One region of the Rhodococcus sp. SJ-2 genome, then DNA from elsewhere that is predicted to be linked to it. Evidence: riboswitches for the same ligand, from Rfam matches in the RefSeq annotation. Region 1 holds a riboswitch; the other holds the start of a gene.

Region 1 (5,774 bases):
GGTCGCGCTCATCGCCGAACTGGGCGACGAAGCAAAGTTCATCGCGGGCGGGCAGAGTCTGATGCCGATGCTCAACCTGCGACTCGCCGTGTTCGACCACCTCGTGGACCTGCGCAAACTCACCGAATTGCGCGGCATCGAAAAGCGCGGCGACTCGATGTGGATCGGGGCGGGCACCACTCACTCGACGGTCGGCCGTTCCGCCGAACTCGCGGCCGCGGTCCCGCTGTTGTCCCGCGCGACCCCGTTGATCGGACACTTCCAGATCCGCAACCGCGGCACCCTCGGAGGGTCGATTGCGCACGGCGATGGCGCAGCCGAATACCCCGCGGTCGCATTGGCGCTGGACGCCGAGATCGAGGCTTTGTCTCCACGAGGATGCCGCACGATCCCGTCGTCGGAGTTCTTCACCGGGATGTGGACCACCGATCTCGAAGCCGACGAGTTGCTCACCGGCGTGAGCTTCCCGACGTGGAGCGGGCGCTCCGGATTCGCGATCGAGGAATTCGCCCGACGCGCCGGCGACTTCGCACTCGCCGGCGCAGCCATCGCGATCCGCCTCGATGCCGCGTCGACACTCGACCGATGCGCGATCACGCTGTTCGGTGTGGCCCCGACGCCTGTCCGCGTCACCGCGGTGGAGTCGGAAATTCTCGGTCGGACCATCCACGAGATCGACGCCGACGAGATCGGGCGGAGCGCACTGAACTCGCTCGACACGGTCTCCGACGACCTGCACGGCCCCGCCGCCTACCGCCGGCGGGTGGGAGCGACGATCACAGCACGTGCGTGGCGTCGCGCGGTGGACGAGGCAACTTCTCGGGAGGGGTCCGAATGACCAAGATAGACATCGAAGTTCATGTCAATGGAAGCCCGCGTCGCCATTCGGTGCCGCCACGACTGACTCTCGCCGACTACCTACGCGTCGACTGCGGCCTCACCGGAACACATCTCGGCTGCGAACACGGCGTGTGCGGTGCGTGCACCGTCCTACTCGACGGAGAGGCCGTGCGTGCGTGCCTCGTCTTCGCGGTGCAGGCCGACGGCGCCGAGGTCACCACCGTCGAAGCAATGGCATCCGAGGACGGCACGTTGTCGCCCGTCCAAGCCGCATTCCGCGATCATCATGGTCTCCAATGCGGTTTCTGCACACCAGGGTTCATCGTCTCGGCCACGGCATTTCTGGAAGAGAACCCGTCGCCGACCGATGGAGAGATCCGGGAGGCACTGTCCGGGAACATCTGCCGATGCACCGGATACCAGGGAATCATCGCGGCAGTGAAGGCTGCCGCGGCCACCACAACAAGCACAGGGGAGTGACATGACAGGACGGGTCGAAGGCAAGGTCGCGTTCATCACGGGCGCAGCACGCGGTCAGGGACGCAGTCACGCGGTCAGATTGGCAGAAGAAGGTGCCAACATCATCGCGGTCGACGTCTGTAAGCAGCTGGACGGCGTGCCTATCCCGATGTCGACTCCCGAGGATCTCGACGAGACCGTGTCGCTGGTCGAGAAAGCAGGCGGCAAAATCTACGCCGCCCAGGCCGACGTCCGCGACATGGCCGCCATGCAGGCCATCGTCGACGACGGTGTCGCGCAGTTCGGTCGCCTCGACATCATTTGCGCCAACGCGGGTCTCGCGAGCTCGGGAGATCGTCTCGATGCCCTCGACGAGAAGGGCTGGCGCGACATGATCGACGTCAATCTCACCGGTGTGTGGGTGACGACGCGCGTCTCGGTGCCGCACATGCGCGAAGCCGGCAACGGTGGATCGATCATCCTCACCAGCTCGGTCGGCGGCATTCGGGCGTTGCCGCAGGTCGGTCACTACGTCTCCGCGAAGCACGGCATGATCGGCATCATGCGTACTCTCGCGATGGAGCTCGGCGAAGAGAGCATCCGCGTCAACGCGATCTGCCCGACGCAGGTGAGCACCCCGATGCTCCTCAACGAGTCGACGTTCAAGATGTTCCGCCCCGACCTGGAGCACCCGACCAAGGACGACTTCGCCCCGCTGTCGCAGATGATGCATGTACTGCCGACCCCGTGGGTCGACGCGATCGACATCAGCAACGCGGTGCTGTTCCTCGCATCCGAGGAGTCCCGCTTCATCACCGGCGTCACCCTGCCCGTCGATGCGGGCGCGATGCTCAAGTGAGCCGGTCGCGTGCCGGATCGTAGAGATGCGAGCACGCTACGTCGGGCGTGTCCCGGACACCGAGGGCACGCCCGACGAGTATCACTGCGGTGTGTTTCAACCCGGCCGCCTCGGTCTGGTCGGCGATATCGGCGAGCGTGCCGCGCAGCACGATCTGGTTCGGGCGCGAGGCGAATGCCACCACCGCAGCGGGGCAGTCGGGTCCGTAGGTCTCGGAAAGCTCGGCTGCAAGCACACGTATCCGGGTGATGGCCAGGTGCAGAACCACACTCGCCTGAAGGCCCGCGACCCGCGCGAGCGCTTCGGTGTCGGGCATCGACGTCGACCGCGCTTGCGTGCGCGTGAGCACGACGGTCTGTACGAGTTCCGGCACGGTCAGTTCCGCGCCGAGCGTCGCCGCAGCAGCCGCGTAGGCAGGCACACCCGGCGTGACGTCCCACGCCACGCCCGCGGCGTCGAGGCGCCGGGTCTGCTCGGTGAGCGCCGAATACAGCGACGGGTCGCCCGAGCACAACCGCACCGCATCGTGGCCGCGACGGTCGGCGTCGACGAGGTGCGCAGTGATCTGATCGAGGTCGAGATGCTGGGTGTCGATCAGTTCGGCGTCACCTTGGCAATGCGCGAGGATCTCTGCATCGAGATACGTGCCCGCATACAGCACGACCGGCGCCGTGCGCAGCAGATTCACGGCACGTAGCGTCAGCAGATCTGCTGCGCCGGGGCCCGACCCAACGAAATGCACTGTCATTTCTTCCCTTTCGTGACACTCCATTGAACCACCGGGCGCAGCGACCGCCATCCGGTGAATGTGCCGATCGAGGAGGCCTGTTCGACGGACAACCGCGACAGCTCACCTCCACATTCCTTCCACCACTGCACCAGCACTGCCTCGGTCTCCAAAGTCACCGCGTGCACGACGAGCCGGCCGCCCGGCCGCAGCGACTGCCAGCAGGCCTCGAGTACTCCGTCCCGACTTCCGCCGCCTCCGACGAAGATCGCGTCGGGTGCAGGCAATCCGGAAAGAGCTTCGGGCGCCCCGGCTCTCACAACTGTCAGCGACGGGACGCCGAGCCGGGCGGCGTTGGTTACGATCGTATCGGCCCGTGCCGGATCCTTCTCGACCGCGATGGTGCGGCAACGTGGATCGGTGCGGGCCCACTCGATACCGACCGATCCGGCACCGGCACCCACGTCCCACAGCAGTTCTCCGGGCCGGGGCGCGAGTGCACACACCGCGGCGGCCCGGATGGGCCGTTTGCTGAGCTGACCGTCGTTCTCGAAGCAATCGTCCGGGAGTCCCGGGATCGTGGACAGCCCCTCCGCCCCGACGCAGTCGATACACAGGAGACTGAGCTGCGGAGCCGTGACATTCACGAGATCGGCTGCGGTACCGCCGATTCTGCTCTCCTCACTACCCAGGTCGCCGAGTACCGTCACCATCGCGTCGGCGAACCCCTCCCCCACGAGCAGCCGCGCGATCTCCGGAAGACTCGACGAGTTCGAGGTCAGGACGATCAGCCGGCGACCTCGAGTCAGGTAACGACGCAGTGCGTCGATGTCGCGGCCGACGAGGGTGACGGTGTCGCATTCCTCGGCGGACCACCCCATGCGGGCCCGGGCGAGTGCCACGGACGACACGGCGGGGATCACCTCTACCGCGTCGCTGCCCAGGCGACGGATGAGGGTCGAGCCGATACCCGATACCAACGGGTCGCCGGACGCAAGCGCCACGACCCTGCCGGGGTGCCGGGCCAGCAGGTCGTCGAGACCGCTGAGCAGCGGGGACGGCCACCGTTCGAGGACCGCGTCGGTCGGCGGGATCATCGCGAGGTGCCGCTCGCCGCCGAGCAGGACGGCGGCGCCGAGCACGTGCTCGCGGCCGGTCGCCGACACGCTGCTCCAGCCGTCGGCGCCGATTCCGACGACGGTGATCCGTGAACCCATGGCCGTGAACGATAGCCCGTGGCCCGGTAGACGTGCGGGTGTGGATAGACTCGGCGACGGCAAGACACATCGAAGGTGCCCTTCACAGGGATAATCGGGAAGCCGGTGAGAATCCGGCACAGGCCCGCTGCGGTGACCCGGGAGTCGTCGATCATGCGCGTGAGCGCAGCCACCGAAGAATTTCGGGAAGGCGATCGCACGACGCTCGACCGGGAAGTCCGAAGACCGGCCTTCGATCGGTTGCCGAAGTGGACATCCCAGCGGGAGCCTGTGGAGGTTGGAGTGCTCGTGTATCCGTTCAGCGCTGTCGTCGGTTCCGACGACTTGGCGCTGGCCCTGACCCTGTGCGCGGTGTCGCCGTCGATCGGCGGTGTGCTGGTGCGCGGCGAGAAGGGCACCGCCAAGTCGACCATGGTGCGTGCGCAAGCGGGGCTGTTGCCGCAGGTCGCAGAAGTCGACGGCTGCCGGTTCGCCTGCGACCCGTCCTCCCCCGATCCGCACTGCCCCGACGGCCCGCATCCGGCCGACGCGCCGTCGCACATCCGGCCGGCACGGCTCGTGGAGTTCCCCGTCGGCGCGAGCGAAGACCGCGTCACCGGATCCCTGCACCTCGGCAAGGCACTGTCGGCTCGTACCGCCGAATACGAGCCGGGCCTCCTCGCGCTCGCCCACCGCGGCGTGCTGTACGTCGACGAAGTGAACCTGCTGCACGACCACCTCGTCGACCTGCTGCTCGACGCCGCTGCCATGGGACGCTCGACGGTGGAGCGAGACGGCGTGTCCGTCAGTCACGCCGCGACGTTCGTGCTGGTGGGAACCATGAACCCCGAGGAGGGTGAGCTCCGTCCGCAGCTCCTCGACCGATTCGGGCTCGCGGTCGACGTCGCAGCGCCCCGCGACCCGCAGTTGCGCGTCGAGATCGTGCGCCGCCGCCTCGCATTCGACGCGGATCCCGACTCGTTCGTCGCGCAGTGGTCCGCGGCCGAGCAGGATTTGTCCCGGCGGATCGCATCGGCGCGCGAACGCGTGTCGGCGGTGCGCCTGGGTGACGACGCTCTGGTGTCGATCGCCGAGATATGCGCGGCGTTCGACGTCGACGGTATGCGTGCCGATCTCGTCACGGCCAAGACGGCGGTCGCGCATGCGGCGTGGGCCGGTCGCGACGAGGTGACCCGCGACGACGTGGCGGTCGCCGCGAAACTCGCGCTGCCGCATCGGCGGCGCCGCAACCCGTTCGACAATCCCGATACCGATGACGATCGTCTCGACGAATTGCTGAATCGTCCCGATTCGCAGCCTGATCCCGACCTCGATCCCGACGACGACCCCGACGGTGGCGGCGCGCCCGACCCGGAGGACTCCCCTGCAGACTCACCGTCCGGCTCGAACGCAAGCGTTCCGAACTCGGTGGATGCACCGGCCGATCCGTACCGGACACGGCTGTTCTCCGTCGACCGCACCGGACGTGGCGTCGCGGGCAGGCGATCGAAGGCGGCCACCACCATCGGGCGTACCGTCGGCGACCGCGCCGGCGACACCGGCGCAATCCATCTACCCGCGACGATCCGCGCCAGCGCGCTGACCTCACGCGGCTGGGACGTGCGACGCAAGGTCGTCGAGGGCCGGGAAGCGAACCTCGTGTTGCTGTGCGTCGACGCCTCCGGGTCGATGG
Region 2 (5,774 bases), 2.8 Mb from region 1:
GACCGGAGTCCTCGAACGAGGCAGGGTCTTCGAACGGGATGGGACGTACTCAGGCATGGTTCTCCGTGTGTGATCGGATCCGGGGCGAGTCGGTACCGAGCACCAGGTGCTGCCGTCCGGTCGCAGGATCGGTGAGTTGTGTTGCAGGAACGCCGAAGGCACGAGTGATCGTTGCTGGGGACAAGGCCTCGGATGCGTCGCCGTAGGTCGCGAGAGCGCCGTCGTGGAGGACGGCGACCCGATCGAAGTACGCCGCCGCGAGCGCGAGGTCGTGCATTGCGGCCACCACCGTGCAGCCGAGGCCGCGCAGTGTGTCGAGGAGGTGTATCTGATGGCGGATATCGAGATGGTTGGTCGGTTCGTCCAGGATCAGCAGGGACGATTCCTGAGCCAATCCACGAGCCAGCATGGCGCGGCGCCGTTCACCGCCCGAGAGTTGATCGCACCGGCGATCGACTGCGTGTGCCAATTCGACGGTGGTCAGTGCGCGCAGTGTGACCTCCCGATCGGATTCTTCTCCCAGGGACCAGGGTGGCCGATGGGGGATGCGGCCCATGGCGACCATCTCACCGAGCAAGAGGTCCTGAGGGGGTGTTTCCTCCTGACCGACATAGGCAATCGCTCGTGCCCGAGCACGTGGCGGAAGCGAATAGAGATCTCGGCCGTCGAGGGTGACGGTTCCCTCCGCGGGGGCGCGCAGGCCTGCGAGGGTTCGAAGCAATGTCGATTTACCGCTCCCGTTGATTCCCACCAGCGCCACCATGGAGCCGGCGGGGAAGTCGAGATCGATGCCGGACAGAATGTCCGATCCGGCGATCCGGCAGCGAACATTGCGCATCCGAATATGCATCAGTCACCGTCCGAAAAACTGTAGTGGCGGCGCCCCAGCAGGAAGAGGAACACCGGTGCCCCCACGAGACCGGTCATCACACCCAGGGGGAGTTCCTCCGGACTGAGCAGGACCCGAGCAGCGATGTCGATCCAGAGCAGGAACAGTGCGCCACCGAGTGCGGCCACAGGAAGCACCACCCGATGGCGTGCGCCCACCACGATCCTGGCGAGGTGCGGCATGATCAGGCCGACGAATCCGATTCCTCCGGACACCGAGACCAGCACGCCGACAAGAATCGACGACAAAGCGAAGAGTCCCAGTCGGAGCCCCCGCACCGGCACACCGAGTGCTCTGGCCACGTCCGGTCCGCTTGCCAGCGCGTCGAGCCATGAATGGAGTGCGAACAGGATCGCGGCAGACGCAACCACGACGAGCAGGGCAGGGAGAATCTGCACCCACATCGCACCCGCCACGCTTCCGAGGGTCCAGTGCAGGACCGACCGAACGGCATCGCGGTCATCACTGAGGAAGACCAGGAAGCTGGAGACGGACGAGAACGCCGAGGCCATGACCACGCCGGTGAGAATGAGACGGAGTGGGGTCAGGCCCCCCTGTGCAATGGAGATGCCGAAGACCGCGGCTCCGGCGACCATGGCGCCGATCAGGGCGCCCAACGACAATGCCCACACACCGATAGTGGTCAGGACACCGAACATGATGACGAGAGTGGCCCCGACGCCGGCACCGGCGGAGATACCCAGAAGATAGGGATCGGCCAGCGGATTTCGCACCAGGGTCTGCATTGCGGCCCCGGCCATGGCCAGGCCTGCACCGACGATGAGCGCCATCAGGATGCGGGGAGCACGAAGTTCCCAGATGATCGTGTCGTACACCGGGTCGGGGCCGACCCCACCGGTGAAATGTGCTCGCACCACGTCCCATGTGGCGGACAGCGGCACCGGCTCGGACCCGAAGGTCAGCGACATGAATCCGCTGAGGACGACCGCGAGGGCGAGGACGACCAGGAGCGGGATCGCCGGAATTCGTGTGTGCTGCGGTGGCGTGGTGCGCTGAGGTGACTTCGCGACCTCGAGCAACTCAGCACCCCGACGGTGCGGACTCCGTGACCTGTCGTGGGGTCGGTAGGTCGCTTCGTGCGGAGGCGTGAACACGAATGGGGAGGGCGGTGCCATCGGTCTGGGCGCGCATCGATCGTTCTCTCGTATCAGGGGCCCAATCGCGAGGCCCACGTGTGTGATTCGGTGAGCCAGCAGGTCTTCGGACTCAGGGTCGTTCCGACAGGGCGCCTTCCCGGACCGATTCCGGTCCAGTGGCACGTGCCCTGTCGGTCGCCTTCACCGCTGCGCGACAGTTCCGGAGTTGCACCGGATTCCCTTGCATTTCTGATGCACGTACTGCATCAGGGCTGCTTCTGACTCGTGGAGAACGTAACACAGGCGTAACAATGGCCGTGGGTCCGGACCCGCTGTGCGAGATCCGGGGTCCACGGCGTCGATCTACCGGTGACGACCGTCAGCGGAGTGCGTCGAGCGCCTCCGCGATCGGTGTGTCGCCGTTGTTGAACTCGATCATGCGACCGGCGGTCTCGGGACGCTCGAGCACTGCAGCGATCACGGCGGCGACATCGGCGCGCGAGACCTGCCCCTTGTCTCTCGCACCCTGACCCTCGATCTCGATCCGTCCGGTCGGGGGATCCAGGGTGAGGGCGCTCGGCCCGAGAATGGTCCACTCGAGATCGGTGCCGCGCAGGTGTGTATCGGCGGCGGCCTTCGCCTCTGCGTACGGATGGAAACTGTTGTCCTCGGGCACACCGTGGTCGGGTCTCGCCCCGAAGTACGACACCATCACGTACCGCCGCACGCCTGCCTCCTGCGCGGCTGTCATCGATGCGATCGCGGCATCACGGTCCACGGCGTACGTGCGGGCGGGGTTGCCGCCGCCCGCACCCGCCGACCACACCACCGCATCGTGGCCCTGCAGCAGGTCGGACAGCGCCGCGATGTCGAGTTGCTCGACGTCGGCCACCACCGGCGTGCCTCCTGCGGCGCGTACGTCGTCGGCGTGGTCGGGGTTGCGAATGAACGCACTGGTCTCGTGGCCGGAGTCGGCGAGTAACCGCTCGAGGTGCAGCGCGACCTTGCCGTGTCCGCCGAAGAGTGCGATGCGTGCCATGTCGAGTGCTCCTTGTGTCCGGGGATCGGGTGCGTCTCCCAGCATGCCTTCCTTCCGATATCCGCGCGCGAAGAAGGCACGCACACTCGGTCGACGCCTGGGGCCTGCCTCTTCTGTTCGCGCGCGGAGTTGCCGGAGTGGCCGGACACGGCAGGCGATCGCTACCTGGACGGCGTGTGCGCAGACAGTGACCCGGCGGCACTCGACTTCGGCATACGCGGATTGTGTTCGGAGGATGCAGGCTGTTCGGGCGTGGAGCCGAGCAGTACCGACATCATCACCGCATGGATCCGTGGCGCCTGTTGCCGCACGGCGTTGGGACCGAGGAACACACCCAGATCGGGAACGAGGTTGAGCGCTGCGTACAGAAGGAAGCGTGATTCGACGCTCGAGAGTTCGGGGCGTACCTCGTTGAGGAGGGTGGCCCATTGTTCGACGTCGAGTCGCTGGCGCATACGTAGATCTGCCCGCGGTCCGGGAGGCACATTGATCAGCTCCGCAAAGTACACGGACATCAACTCCCGCTGCGAGATGCAGAGCTCGATATACACCGTGGCAAGTGCTTCGAGGCCGTCTCGTGGGCTCGAGGTCCGCTGAAGTGCCGACTCGATCGAGGTCTCGAGCCGGTCGATCGCACGGTAGAAAGCGGCTGCGAGGATATCGGCCTTCGATGGGAAGTATCGGTAGACGCCCGACGCGGGCAGGCCTACGGTCGAGGCGATCTCCTCCACTCCGATTTCCGCGTACCCCTCCCGATGGAAGAGTTCGATCGCCGATTGCAGAAGATCCTCGCGCATGTTGTTCACCGACGACGGGTGGCGCGCAGCGGTGGGTATCGACGAAATGGGTTCTTCCGAAGAGAGATCCGACCGGGACAGTGCCACACATGCATCGACGAGGATGTGCTCGATGCGGCGCGGAGCCAGGGTGAGGCTGTGCGCAGTGATACTGCCGATTGCGCTGAGCATCGCGGCAACGAGCACGAACGTGTCCGTGCTGGAAATATCCGGGCGGATGAGGCTCACACATTCCCCGATCCTGCGGTTGACCTCCCATGCGCGCCGACGGATGGGAGAGCGATCCTCCGGTCGTAGGTACCGGCGTTCCCAGCGGTAGATACCTGCGGTGCGCCGGTTGGCGATCGTGGTGCCGATGATGGCGCAGAGATGCGCGCGGAGCTCGTCCGTAGCCGATTCGGCGTGGCCCGTCGGTGAGCTCTCGAGAGCGGACTCCAGGGCGTCCAGGAGTATGAGAGCAGAGTTGAGGAAGAGTGCGTACTTCCCCGGAAAGTGGCGGTACAGAGCGGATTTGGTGATTCCGACCTCGTCGGCGATGTCTTCGACACTCACGCCGTGGTAGCCACGTTCGCTGAAGGCGATCGCGGCCGCAGTGGCGATCTGGTCTCGCCGGTTCTTCGGCCGCGATCTGCGCTCGGCCTGAGGGGAGGGAGTCTTGCCGACCACGCGCACCTACTTCTGTTGCTCGGGCTGCCCTGGCTGCGATGCGGCGGGCATCTCTCTTCGGGCGAGCATACGCTGCTTGCAGCGGCGAACCATCATGCACATGTGAACCGTTGTTTGCTGTCATATGTGTGCAGAAACGCGAGAAGGGCAGCATAATCCTAGTTCAGGGCGGGGTTGTGGTTCTCGTGTCCGATGGATAACTCTTCGGAATGACCGTTCACAAAACTCTATCGTTTCGAATGCGGCGGTGATACCGTCCCCGGCGAGCACCCTGCGTCGAGGTGCTTTCCGCGATCCGGATCCGTTGTCCCTACTGATTGCTGGAGGCCCGTCCGGTGTTCGACACTGCACGCAGGGTTCTGTCCTACGAGATGTCCGTGGCCGAATTCATCGGTCTGGTCGTTCTGATCGCCATTCCGTACGGATTGGTCGGGGTGATCTGGACTCTCACCCACACCTCGCACCTTGCGGACATGGAAGGTGTCGATCTGGTGATCTCGTTCCTGGGCTCGATCGTGTGCTGGCCTGTTCTGACGTTCTCCGACGTATGCATGACGTGAACGGCGAACTCGCCGCACGCTGAAGGGTATGGCGGCTCGTGTTCTGTACGACTGTTCTCCTGTGGCATCCGATCGCCTCTCGCGATCGTTGTGGCATGTGCGAGTGATGGGCGGCGGGCAATAGTAGAATAGACTGGCACCAAGCATGTTTCGTCGGCCCGTCCCCACGGGGCATGCCGAGACGCAGGGCGTGGAAGGCGCGCTCTATAACCTAGAATGAGTGTTCACTTGAGCCTTGTCGGTCGGAGACTTGTGTGCCACACTTCACTGCAAATCGAAGACTGTTTCCGGTGGTGTTGCCGATGTGCTCGGTTACCGGATGGGGGTGATCCGCGTGTGCGGAGAACGGTTGTGGGGTGCGAAATGAAGGGATTCAGTAGATGACCTACGAGCTGCCGGCATCGCGCGGTCCGGTTCGCGACGTCGCGACCGAGGGTGGTTTCCTGATCGGGTTCGCCGTGCAGTCGCTGGTAGTCCTGATGGTTGCCATCATCCGACGACGACTGTCGCTGCACGAAACCGTCACGCAGACCCTGTTCATCGGACGGGTGTGCACCGGACCGTCTCTGCTGCTGATGATTCCGGTCGGCGTATTCATCGCCGTGTCGGTCGGCGAACTCGCCGGACGGATCGGGGCCGGTGGTTACTCGGGCGCGGTCGTCGCTTTCATCATCGTCGGCCAGGCATCGGCGCTCGTGTGTGCACTCATGCTTGCGGGTGTCGCCG

The links. A riboswitch is a leader RNA that binds a small molecule or an ion and turns the genes downstream of it on or off. The one in region 1 is predicted to bind cobalamin.
Region 2: linked by a shared signal. The riboswitch ahead of ACSYG9_RS18075 (FecCD family ABC transporter permease) and the one ahead of ACSYG9_RS03970 (VWA domain-containing protein) in region 1 are both predicted to bind cobalamin.

What each region holds. Positions count from the first base shown of each region.
Region 1 is NZ_CM132340.1:839,206-844,979, forward strand. It holds gene ACSYG9_RS03945 (FAD binding domain-containing protein) at 1-838, shown strand, start outside; gene ACSYG9_RS03950 (2Fe-2S iron-sulfur cluster-binding protein) at 835-1,320, shown strand; gene ACSYG9_RS03955 (mycofactocin-coupled SDR family oxidoreductase) at 1,322-2,158, shown strand; gene ACSYG9_RS03960 (cobalt-precorrin-4/precorrin-4 C(11)-methyltransferase) at 2,151-2,906, opposite strand; gene cbiE (precorrin-6y C5,15-methyltransferase (decarboxylating) subunit CbiE) at 2,903-4,102, opposite strand; cobalamin riboswitch at 4,159-4,350, shown strand; gene ACSYG9_RS03970 (VWA domain-containing protein) at 4,385-5,774, shown strand, end outside.
Region 2 is NZ_CM132340.1:3,837,189-3,842,962, forward strand. It holds gene ACSYG9_RS18065 (ABC transporter substrate-binding protein) at 1-57, opposite strand, end outside; gene ACSYG9_RS18070 (ATP-binding cassette domain-containing protein) at 50-838, opposite strand; gene ACSYG9_RS18075 (FecCD family ABC transporter permease) at 850-1,929, opposite strand; cobalamin riboswitch at 2,085-2,267, opposite strand; gene ACSYG9_RS18080 (SDR family oxidoreductase) at 2,366-3,025, opposite strand; gene ACSYG9_RS18085 (TetR family transcriptional regulator) at 3,187-4,488, opposite strand; gene ACSYG9_RS18090 (hypothetical protein) at 4,824-5,048, shown strand; gene ACSYG9_RS18095 (MlaE family ABC transporter permease) at 5,429-5,774, shown strand, end outside.